Regions from separate parts of the Candidatus Pantoea rara genome, predicted to be linked through region 1. Evidence: predicted binding sites of a transcription regulator. Region 1 holds the regulator's gene; the other holds the start of a gene.
What was found. Region 1 encodes ArgR, which controls arginine synthesis, uptake and breakdown. Its sites were predicted from a motif close to ANTGAATAAAAATACANT; they were not measured.
Positions count from the first base shown of each region.

Region 2: argF (ornithine carbamoyltransferase) is a predicted target of ArgR. The motif match lies at 4,516-4,533, and genes of this name have one in related genera.

Region 1 is NZ_CP194942.1:507,235-513,086, forward strand. Features, by position in the region: gene ACR8BF_RS02455 (NAD-dependent succinate-semialdehyde dehydrogenase) at 3-1,454, shown strand; gene ACR8BF_RS02460 (barstar family protein) at 1,510-1,779, shown strand; gene yhcN (peroxide/acid stress response protein YhcN) at 1,845-2,108, opposite strand; gene ACR8BF_RS02470 (YdgH/BhsA/McbA-like domain containing protein) at 2,203-2,469, opposite strand; gene yhcN (peroxide/acid stress response protein YhcN) at 2,558-2,821, opposite strand; gene argR (transcriptional regulator ArgR) at 3,295-3,765, opposite strand; gene mdh (malate dehydrogenase) at 4,206-5,144, shown strand; gene mscM (miniconductance mechanosensitive channel MscM) at 5,194-5,852, opposite strand, start outside.
Region 2 is NZ_CP194942.1:3,501,465-3,507,316, forward strand. Features, by position in the region: gene ACR8BF_RS16565 (valine--tRNA ligase) at 1-2,526, shown strand, start outside; gene ACR8BF_RS16570 (GNAT family N-acetyltransferase) at 2,606-3,115, shown strand; gene miaE (tRNA isopentenyl-2-thiomethyl-A-37 hydroxylase MiaE) at 3,151-3,912, opposite strand; gene rraB (ribonuclease E inhibitor RraB) at 3,970-4,395, opposite strand; gene argF (ornithine carbamoyltransferase) at 4,556-5,563, shown strand; gene ACR8BF_RS16590 (DUF4087 domain-containing protein) at 5,753-5,852, opposite strand, start outside.

The DNA of each region.
Region 1 (5,852 bases):
CAATGAAATCACTGCAAGAGAGCGAACTGTTCAAGACCGGCTATTTAGCGGCTGGTCAGTGGCATCAGGCGGCCTCCACCTTTGACGTGACCAATCCGGCAACCGGTGAAGTGATTGCGCAGGTGGCAAAAGCCGGTAGAGTTGAAACAGAACAGGCTATCGCCGCCGCAGAATGCGCCTTTCCCGCGTGGCGAGCGCAGACCGCAAAAGCACGCGCTGAAATTCTTACTCGCTGGTATCAGCTGATCATTGAAAACAAGCGCTGGCTGGGACAGCTGATGACGACCGAACAGGGTAAGCCCCTGAAAGAGGCGGAAGGGGAAGTTGAGTACGCCGCCAGTTTCATTCAGTGGTTTGCTGAACAGGCGAAACGGGCCAATGGTGAAATTATTCCGCCCGCAAAACCGGGTTCCCGGATTCTGGCAACCCGTGAGCCCATTGGCGTTGTCGCTGCTATCACGCCGTGGAATTTCCCGATGGCAATGCTGACCCGCAAACTGGGTCCAGCCCTGGCAGCGGGCTGTACCGGCATTATTAAACCGGCTAATAACACGCCACTTTCCGCCTTTGCCCTGCTGGCGCTGGCAAAGCAGGCGGGCGTACCTGATGGTGTATTAAACGCGGTGGCAGGTGACACCCATGCCATCAGTGATGCGATCATGGCCAGTAAAGCAGTGCGTAAAATCTCGTTCACTGGCTCCACCCAGGTCGGCAAGCTGTTAATGCGTAATGCTGCTGAAACCATGAAAAAAGTGTCGATGGAATTAGGCGGGAATGCCCCGTACATCGTTTTCGATGATGCTGACATTGATGCCGCCGTTCAGGGTGCGATTGCCAACAAATTTCGTAATGCGGGCCAGGTGTGCGTCAGCGTGAACCGCTTCTACATTCACAATGCTGTCTATGATCGTTTCACTCAGCAACTGGCTGCCGAAGTCAATAAGCTGAAGGTCGGCAACGGCATGGACGAAGGTGTGATTGTCGGTCCATTGATTGAAGCGTCGGCGGTGGAAAAGGTTGAGCAGCATGTTAAAGACGCGGTAGCCAAAGGCGGAAAATTGCTGGCGGGTGGCGAGCGACATGCGCTGGGCGGCAATTTCTGGCAACCGACCGTGATTACCGAGGCGCACGAAGGCATGCAGCTTGCCCAGGAAGAGACCTTTGGACCGGTGGCCGCCTGCTTTCGCTTTGATGATGAAGATGACGTGATCCGCCGCGCCAACGATACACCATTCGGCCTCGCCGCTTACTTCTATACCCAGAATCTGCAACGGGTGTTCCGCGTTTCGGCTGCGCTGGAAAGCGGCATGATCGGCATTAACGAATGTGCTGTTTCAACCGAGCTGGCACCGTTTGGTGGTGTGAAAGAGTCGGGTCTGGGCCGCGAAGGTTCGGTACTCGGGATGGAAGAGTATCTGGAGGTCAAAACGCTGCACTTAGGCGGTTTGAGCTAGCGGACACAGTCGGGCGGCGAAGGTCGCCCGTAGACGGAGCATGGGAGCCGTCAGCATGAAAATCGAGCGCTTTGATTTTAATGAAATTGTCGACCAGGCCCATTTCTTCCGCCAGTTTGCCGAGCGATTTGCGCTGGAGGAGCGCCGCATCTGTGATCTGGATGGATTATGGGACGTGGTGACGGGCGATCTATTACCTATGCCGCTGGAGATTGAGTTCGTCAATCTGGGCAGGGGACAACGACGGCGCTACGGCGCGCTTATTCTGTTATTTGACGAAGCGGAAGAAGAACTGGAGGGTCGGCTGCACTTTAATGTCAGATAAAACGTCAGATGAAAAAAGGCCCCGACGAGCGGGGCCAAAGGGTTCGTCATAAATCTGACGAGGAATTATTTATAAAGCTGTGCAGTGATGTGATAGTTGTCGCCGGTGCGTGCTTCGATCACTTTATAGGCGCTGGCACCCTGTTCATCCGCTTTCTGTGAAAGCTCAGCACGGTAATCCATTGGCGCTCCCGCGATTCCACTGATGCTTACGGTGCCCGCAGGCTGCAGGTTCTGAGTCTGATCGCCGGTTACCAGTTGTGCGGCTGATGCGCCGAACGCCATAACGGAAAGCAGACTGACTGTAGCGATGGTTGTTTTGATATTCATGGTTATCTCCTCAATACGTTCAACAACCTGCGGTTATTCGTAAAGGCGGGTCGTCGATATTTGTCATGCGCCATTCAGGCGTGATGACGGTTAATTATTTATAAAGCTCAGCGGTAACATGCCAGGTGTTGTCCTGGTTGTTTTCGATGATGCGATAATGGCTTGCGCCCTGTGCATCAGCTTTCTCTGACAGCACCTGACGGATATGCGTCTGGTCGCCGTTACGGCCACCAATGCTGATAGTCTGATTCATTGGCTGCAGACTCTGTGCCTGTTCATTGGATACCAGGCTTGCGGCACTGGCGCCTGCTGAGAACAGGGATGCCAGACTCAGTGCGGCAATCGCTAATTTCATTTTCATGGTCAAATCTCCTGAAATGTTTACTTCAGCTCTCCGGAGCGAAAAAGGCGCGTCAGACAGAGAGCCGATGGCATTAATGGGCCAGATCTTAGTTGTACAGTGCGGCGGTAGCGTGATAATTGCCGTTGTTATAAGCCTCAATCACGCGATAGGCTTTTGCGCCCTGTTGATCGGCTTTATCGCTGAGTTTCTGCTTTATATCCATGGGTGAACCAGATACGCCGCTGACACTGATGGTGCCGACAGCCTGCAGATCCTGTGCCTGAGAAGCATCGATAGATTCTGCTGCCACAGCACCAAATGATAGGGCAGAGAGAATGCTAAAAGCAGCGATGGTAGTTTTAATGTTCATAGGTATTTCCTCGTCGTCTATTTTTATCTTTTTAGTTAGTGTGATTTGCATCACGAAAAGAAGTATAGAACTAATAACGATAGAAATTAATACCCCGCTAATAATGTTTTCTCGTGATTCCTTATCCTTATGGCTACTTTTAATAACTTAACGTTATAAAAGCAGTATAAAAAATAGCCTTTGGTCTGTTTTTAATCAAAAAAACAGTGAGATAGATCACTTTAACGTTTAGTGCGAAAGTAGAGGGTGTATCGGACTGGAGTTTGATCTGGATCCGGGCAATGGTGCCGGATCAGTGATGTAAAGCAGTGTAAAATAGCGCAGAAGGTTAAGCAGAGTAACCGATCTCACCAATGGTCAGATGCATGAAAGCAGGCTTATTAATGACTAATCAGCGATGCAGAGTGACGCAAAGCTGAGGGACGAGAACACACAGACGACCTGGCGCGTGAAAGCAGGCCGTCAGTCAGCGATCAGAGTTCCTGTTCAAACAGGTTGAGGATCGCGCTGTGAAGCTGCTTAACCGTGAAGTCGCGCGCACGCGTGATAAAAATCGTGTCATCACCAGCAATGGTGCCAAGTATTCCGTGTGACTTACCCAGCGAATCCAGCATACGAGCAATCAGCTGTGCTGCACCTGGACTGGTATGAATCACGACCAGTGCATCGTTGTAGTCGATATCCAGTACCAGGTTTTTTAACGGGCTGGTGGTGGTCGGCACACCCAACTCGGCGGGCAGGCAATAAACCATCTCCATTCTGGCATTACGGGTGCGCACCGCGCCAAACTTGGTCAGCATCCGCGAGACTTTGGACTGATTAATATTTTCAAAGCCTTCATCCTGAAGTGCCTGAACAATTTCGCCCTGGGAACTGAATTTTTCTTCTTTTAATAAAGCTTTGAAAGCCTTGATCAGATCGTCTTGTTTCGATGGGTTTCGCATAGGTTACCAATAAATAGAGAGAATAACCGCGCAGCCGCCTGCGGCAGAGTGGTGATTATGCATTTAAATGCATTTTTATGCAATCGGTCGATTGGTGAGCAGAGTTTGGGCGGCCAGCGGGCGGCGATAATAGCAAATAAATCCGCTCAGACCAAAACCTCCGTCACAGCGCCGGAAGGCGAAGGTTGCAAAGTTGTTATATTATTGGTGGTGTAGTAACAGAAATAGCAACAGAAAACGCTGGTAGCCGTTCTCTGTCTGACGACGGCAAAGTTGTCGGTCATTCAGGCGCAATGATAAGTAACTTTTGAATCCGGCGATTAAGTGTGAAAACACGTAGAATTAACAGCGGATATTTATCATCGCCTGAGCAGTTGATTAAGGTCTGACACAGATAGAATTTCGGCCCATCTCTGCCCCACCTTAATAAGGAGTTAAGAATGAAAGTTGCCGTTCTCGGTGCCGCTGGCGGCATAGGCCAGGCGCTCGCACTTCTGCTCAAAACCCAGCTTCCCGCAGGTTCAGAACTCTCACTGTATGACATCGCACCGGTTACGCCAGGCGTTGCCGTTGACCTCAGCCATATTCCTACTGCAGTGGCTATTGAGGGGTTCAGTGGAGAAGACGCAACACCCGCTTTAAAGGGTGCCGATGTGGTACTGATTTCCGCAGGCGTTGCACGTAAACCGGGTATGGATCGTGCTGATCTGTTTAACGTTAATGCGGGCATCGTGCGCAACCTGATCGAACAGGTCGCTACCACGGCGCCTAAGGCGTTGATTGGTGTCATTACCAATCCAGTCAATACCACCGTTGCCATCGCAGCAGAAGTGCTGAAAAAGCACGGTGTCTACGACAAAAACCGTCTGTTCGGCGTGACTACGCTGGATATCATCCGCGCCAATACGTTCGTAGCGGCGCTGAAAGGAAAGCAACCTGATCAGGTAGAAGTTCCTGTGATTGGCGGCCACTCTGGCGTGACCATTCTGCCGCTGCTATCGCAGGTAAAAGGCGTCAGCTTCAGCGAGCAGGAAGTCGCCGATTTGACCAAACGCATTCAGAATGCCGGCACCGAAGTAGTGGAAGCCAAAGCGGGTGGCGGTTCGGCCACGCTGTCGATGGGCCAGGCAGCCGCCCGTTTCGGTTTATCACTGGTTCGTGCGCTGAAGGGTGAGGCCAATGTGGTGGAGTGTGCTTACGTGGAAGGTGAGGGTGAACATGCCCGCTTCTTCTCACAGCCGCTGCTGCTGGGTAAAAACGGGATTGCTGAGCGCAAGCCGATTGGAACGCTCAGCGCTTTCGAACAGCAGGCGCTGTCAGGCATGCTGGATACGCTGAAGAAAGATATCGCTCAGGGTGAAGAGTTCGTTAAGCAGTAACTGATGGCTCAGACTTGAAATAACGCCCGGCTTTGCCGGGCGTTTTGCATTACAGGCCGCCAGATTTGTAAGCGCGGGCTGCGGGCGTACCGTTGCTGGCAGGCAGCTTCTTGCCCAGGGTCTCCATACGCATCTGGAAAGGCGGGAACGGCATCTCGATACCGTGCTGATCAAATCCGCTCAGAATCAACTGATGCAGCTCGTGACGCAGCGGCATACGGTGTCCCATCTCAGCGGCATGCACACGGAGTTCAAACAGCTGAATTCCCTGCTGCAGATCGACCAGGAAGGCTTCCGGTTGCGGCGTGTCCAGGACATAGCTGCAGCGTTCAGCCGCCTGAATCAGAATGGTGGTGACCTGTTCACTGCTCACTTTCGCGGGAGCCGGAATGGTCAGCACCACGCGCGTCACGGAATCGGACAGCGACCAGTTGATAAACTGCTCGGTGATAAAGGCCTTGTTCGGCACGATGATCTCTTTGCGGTCCCAGTCTGTAATGGTGGTTGCGCGGGTGTTAATCCGCGTGATGCTACCGGTCAGGTCGCGGATCGTCACGGTATCGCCGATACGAATCGGCTTTTCGAACAGGATAATCAGACCGGAGATAAAGTTGGCAAAAATCTCCTGCAAACCAAACCCCAGTCCCACACCCAGTGCGGCAACCAGCCACTGCAGCTTCGACCACTCAATACCAATCATTGAGAATC
Region 2 (5,852 bases), 930 kb from region 1:
ATCGACAAAATCTGGCAGTGGAAAGCAGAATCCGGCGGCACCATTACCCGCCAGATGCGCCGTCTGGGTAACTCCGTCGACTGGGAGCGCGAACGCTTCACCATGGACGATGGCCTTTCCAACGCCGTTAAAGAGGTGTTTGTTCGCCTCTACAAAGAGAACCTGATCTACCGTGGCAAACGCCTGGTAAACTGGGATCCTAAGCTGCGCACGGCGATCTCCGATCTGGAAGTGGAAAACCGCGAGAGCAAAGGCTCAATGTGGCATATCCGCTATCCGCTGGCTGACGGCGCAAAAACCGCCGACGGTAAAGATTATCTGGTTGTTGCCACCACCCGTCCGGAAACCCTGCTGGGCGATACCGGCGTGGCCGTTAACCCGGAAGATCCACGCTATAAAGATCTGATCGGCAAATTCGTGATGCTGCCGCTGGTTGGCCGTCTGATTCCGATCGTTGGCGACGAACACGCTGACATGGAAAAAGGCACCGGCTGCGTCAAGATCACCCCGGCGCATGACTTCAACGACTATGAAGTCGGTCGTCGTCATAAGCTGCCAATGATCAACATCCTGACCTTCGATGGTGATATCCGCGACCGCGCCCAGGTATATGACACCAACGGCGAAGCCAGCGATGCCTGTTCCGATGAGATCCCGGCGGCTTTCCAGAACATGGAACGCTTCGCAGCGCGCAAAGCAATTGTCGCCGCTGTCGATGAACTTGGCCTGCTTGAAGAGATCAAACCGCACGACCTGACCGTACCTTACGGCGACCGTGGCGGCGTGGTTATCGAGCCGATGCTGACCGACCAGTGGTATGTGCGTACCGCCCCGCTGGCGAAAGTCGCGGTTGAAGCTGTAGAGAATGGCGACATTCAGTTCGTGCCGAAGCAGTACGAAAACATGTACTTCTCCTGGATGCGCGATATTCAGGACTGGTGTATTTCCCGTCAGCTCTGGTGGGGTCACCGCATTCCGGCGTGGTACGACGACAACGGTAACGTCTACGTTGGCCGTACCGAAGATGACGTCCGTGCCGAGAACAACCTGGCCGCCGATGTGGCGCTGCGTCAGGATGATGACGTGCTGGACACCTGGTTCTCTTCAGGTCTGTGGACCTTCTCCACGCTGGGCTGGCCGGAAAACACCGAAGCGCTGCGTACCTTCCATCCGACCAGCGTACTGGTCAGCGGCTTCGACATCATCTTCTTCTGGATTGCCCGCATGATCATGCTGACCATGCACTTCATCAAAGATGAAAACGGCAAACCGCAGGTGCCGTTTAAAACCGTCTACATGACCGGTCTGATCCGTGATGAAGAGGGTCAGAAAATGTCGAAATCCAAGGGTAACGTGATTGACCCGCTGGATATGGTCGACGGCATTTCGCTGGAAGCGCTGCTGGAAAAACGCACCGGCAACATGATGCAGCCACAGCTGGCCGAGAAGATCCGCAAACGTACCGAGAAGCAGTTCCCGGACGGCATCGAGCCATCAGGCACCGATGCGCTGCGTTTCACTCTGGCGGCGCTGGCCTCAACCGGTCGCGACATCAACTGGGACATGAAGCGCCTGGAAGGGTATCGCAACTTCTGTAACAAGCTGTGGAATGCCAGCCGCTTTGTGCTGATGAACACCGAAGACCAGGATTGCGGACAGAACGGCGGCGACATGACGCTGTCGCTGGCAGATCGCTGGATCCTGACCGAGTTCAACAACACGGTGAAAGCGTACCGTGAAGCGCTGGATAGCTATCGTTTCGATATCGCGGCTAACCTGCTGTATGACTTCACCTGGAACCAGTTCTGCGACTGGTATCTGGAGCTGACCAAACCGGTGATGAACAGCGGCAATGAAGCTGAACTGCGTGGCACGCGTCATACGCTGGTTCACGTGCTGGAAGCGCTGCTGCGTCTGGCACACCCGATCATTCCGTTTATCACTGAAACCATCTGGCAGCGCGTGAAGGGACTGAAAAATATCAGCGACGACACCATTATGCTGCAGCCTTTCCCGCAGTATGATGCGGCGAAAGAAGATGCCGAAGCGAAAGCGGACATTGAGTGGATGAAGCAGGCGATCGTTGCGGTGCGTAATATCCGTGCCGAAATGAATATCGCGCTGAGCAAACCGCTGGATGTGCTGCTACGTGACTGCTCACCTGCGGCGCTGCGTCGCGTTGAAGCTAACCGCAACTTCCTGTCGCGCCTGGCGCGTCTGGAAAGCCTGACCATTCTGCCTGCGGGCGAGAAAGGCCCGGTGTCGGTGACCAAACTGGTTGAAGGCGCAGAGCTGCTGATCCCAATGGCGGATCTGGTGGATAAAACCGCCGAGCTGGAGCGTCTGGCCAAAGAGCTGGTTAAGCTGGACGTGGAAATCGAGAAGATCGAGACCAAACTGGCGAACGAAGGCTTTGTTTCGCGCGCGCCGGAAGCGGTCGTCGCGAAAGAGCGCGAACGCGTGGCAGACCTGCAACAATCAAAAGCAAAACTGATTGAACAGCAGGCGGTCATTGCGGCATTGTAAGCGTCTTAGCTGACAGCTTATTCATAAAGCCGGGCTTGCCCGGCTTTTTTATTGACCTCGTACAAATCCGGAAGAGATGATGACGACCAGCGCCACCCCGCGTGTTGACCTCCAGGTACGGCCAATTATTGCCGCCGATAACCCGTTTATTGCCCAGGTAATCCGCGACGTTTCTGCCGAGTTCGGCCTGACGGCGGACAAAGGCTACACCGTTTCCGATCCCCAGCTCGATCAGCTGTTTGAGCTTTACAGTGCCGAACAGAGCGCCTACTGGATTGTTGAGTATCAGGGCAAGGTGGTGGGCGGCGGGGGTGTTGCACCTCTCGCCTGCAGCGCGCCCGATATCTGCGAACTGCAAAAGATGTACTTTCTGCCAGAGGTGCGCGGCCAGGGTCTGGCACGCGAACTGGCGCTGCGGGCGATGGAACATGCGCGCAGCCACGGCTTCCGTCGCTGCTATCTGGAAACCACCGCCAGCCTGACGCGGGCCATTAAACTCTATGAGTCGCTGGGCTTTGAGCATATCGATAGCGTGATGGGCTGCACCGGCCATGTCGACTGTGAAGTGCGGATGCTGAAACTACTGTGATAAAGGGGCTGGCAGCCCCCATTGTTATTACGGGTTCAGAACGCCGGTACGCCGCTGTGAAAACGTAATTCGTTGTCAGGTTCGCTGATTAAGCGCCCTTCTGTCACACCGATCGCCTGCACCCGTGGCGCGATATCTTTGGCGGCAATCTGCGCAGCCAGTGTTAAATAGTCCTGATAATGCCGCGCCTCTGAGCGCAACAGCGACTGATAGAACTTCGCCAGTTCATCATCAAGATACGGTGCCAGACTGGCGAAGCGCTCACAGGAGCGTGCTTCGATGTAAGCGCCACAAATTAACTTATCTACCAGCGTTTCCGGTTCATGCGTGGTGACTTCACGCAGCAGCGATTTAGCATAGCGGCTGGAGGTGATCTTCTGATAGACCAGCCCGCGCGACTGCATAATTTCCCATACCTGATAGAAGTGATGCAGCTCCTCTTTAATCAGCAGCACCATCTTCTCCACCAGCTCATCCGCCCACGGCAACGCATTGCGCACGATGATGCGTTTGGTCAGGTTCTTATGGGCGTTGATAAAGTCGCTGTCGCCATCTTCGCGGAAGATAAAATCTTCATAGGGTTTCAGCCAAGCCAGAATAGCGTCACCGCTGGGTTTGTCAGCGACATATTTGCGAATCAACCACACGGCGGTCTGCGCGGCTTTTAGCTCACACACCAGATGGTCGGTTAACAGCAACGTCAGATTTTCCGGCTTGCGCGCCTCATCAATCCAGGCCTGTGGCGTGCGGCAGTGCAGAAACTGGTAGATCGGTTCGAGTAAGGGTGCGTAGTTCATGATGTCAAAACGAGGCTGGAAAAGAAGAGAGGCGGAGCATCCTCCGCCCTGCGCAACTTAGTGGCGAATGCCATTATCATCTTCGTCTTCACCGTCGATGGCGTCTTCGTCATCTTCATCTTCGGCATCGGGATCTTCGAAATAGGTTCCCCATCCGTCGTAATCGACGTTGTATTTGCCAATCAGGTTCACCAGCTGCTCGACCTGTACATCGATCAGCTCAGGCTTCAGCGCAGATTCACTGATGATGTCGACGCACATGACAGTGGTGCCATCTTCCAGCTCCAGCTCTTCCGGCTCGGTCACTTCATAACCCAGCTTGAAGGCGTCAACCGCGGCTTTTTCCAGCGAATCAAAATTATTGCATGAGAGATGGTGTTCGATGGTGTAGAGCGCATCAGGATCGCTGCCATCCTCCAGCAGCTCTTCGATAATCTGCCGTGTCTCTTCCTGCTGCTCTTCCAGTAATGCTTCATATGCCATGACGATGTCCTCTCTGAGTTCGGCAATAATCAATTATTTTCCCACACTGCCTGTCGCGCCACTACACAAAACGAAAAGTTTATTAGCCTTACACTTGAAAATGAATATTCATACGGTTAAATTGAATTTTAATTCATTTTTATGATTACCGGAGTGTTGTATGAGTCAGCTGTATCAGCGCCATTTCCTCAGGCTTCTGGATTTTACCCCCGCCGAAATTGATCACCTGCTCTCCCTGTCCGCTGAATTAAAACAGGCGAAAAAAAGCGCCAGCGAAGTGCAGTATCTGAAAGGTAAAAACATCGCGCTCATCTTCGAAAAAGACTCGACCCGTACCCGATGCTCTTTCGAAGTTGCCGCTTACGATCAGGGCGCGAACGTCACCTATTTAGGTCCAAGTGGCAGTCAGATTGGCCATAAGGAGTCGATGCGCGACACCGCGCGGGTACTGGGCCGGATGTACGATGGCATTCAGTATCGCGGTTATGGTCAGGAACTGGTAGAGACGCTGGCAGAACACGCCGGTGTGCCAGTGTGGAACGGCCTGACCACCGAGTTTCATCCGACCCAGTTGCTGGCGGACCTGCTGACCATGCAGGAACATCTGCCGGGCAAAAAGTTGAGTGAGATGACGCTGGTTTATGTGGGTGATGCGCGCAACAACATGGGTAACACCATGCTGGAAGCGGCCGCACAGGTAGGTTTGGATCTGCGCCTGGTGGCACCGAAGAGCTGCTGGCCAGAGGACGAACTGGTGGCGCAGTGCCGTGACGCCGCGCAGCAGACCGGCGGCAAAATCACCCTCACCGAAAACATTACCGATGGCGTGAAAGGCGCTGACTTTATCTACACCGACGTCTGGGTGTCGATGGGCGAAGCCAAAGCGGTCTGGGCCGAGCGTATCGCCCTGCTGCGTGACTATCAGGTTAACCGCGCGATGCTCGATCTGACCGGCAACCCGCAGGTGAAGTTTCTGCACTGTCTGCCCGCGTTCCACGACGATCAGACCACGCTCGGTCAGCAGATGGCTGAGCAGTACGATCTGCCCAACGGCATGGAAGTGAGCAACGAGGTGTTTGAGTCGCCGCACAGCATTGTGTTCGACCAGGCCGAGAACCGGATGCACACCATCAAAGCGGTGATGGTCGCCACGCTGGGCCAGCGCTGATGTGAACGTGGTGGGAGATAAAACACCCCAGTTTCTGATTAAGAAGCCAGTTCCACATCAGCTTTAATTTCGCTCAAGCCACCTCTCAAGGTGGCTTTTTCTGTTATAGGGAAAATGCGACTGGTTCTCAAAGATCTCAAAAAGATCATTTTCACCGGATTCATGGTTTATTGTTGAGCAGAATTCATGTCAGGGTCGATGAAGATTCGGATCATTTTGGCAACGAGCAAGAGGTAACACCCTCTCACTATAAATTTTTGTTATTCTTTTTTTAATATGGTCTACATCA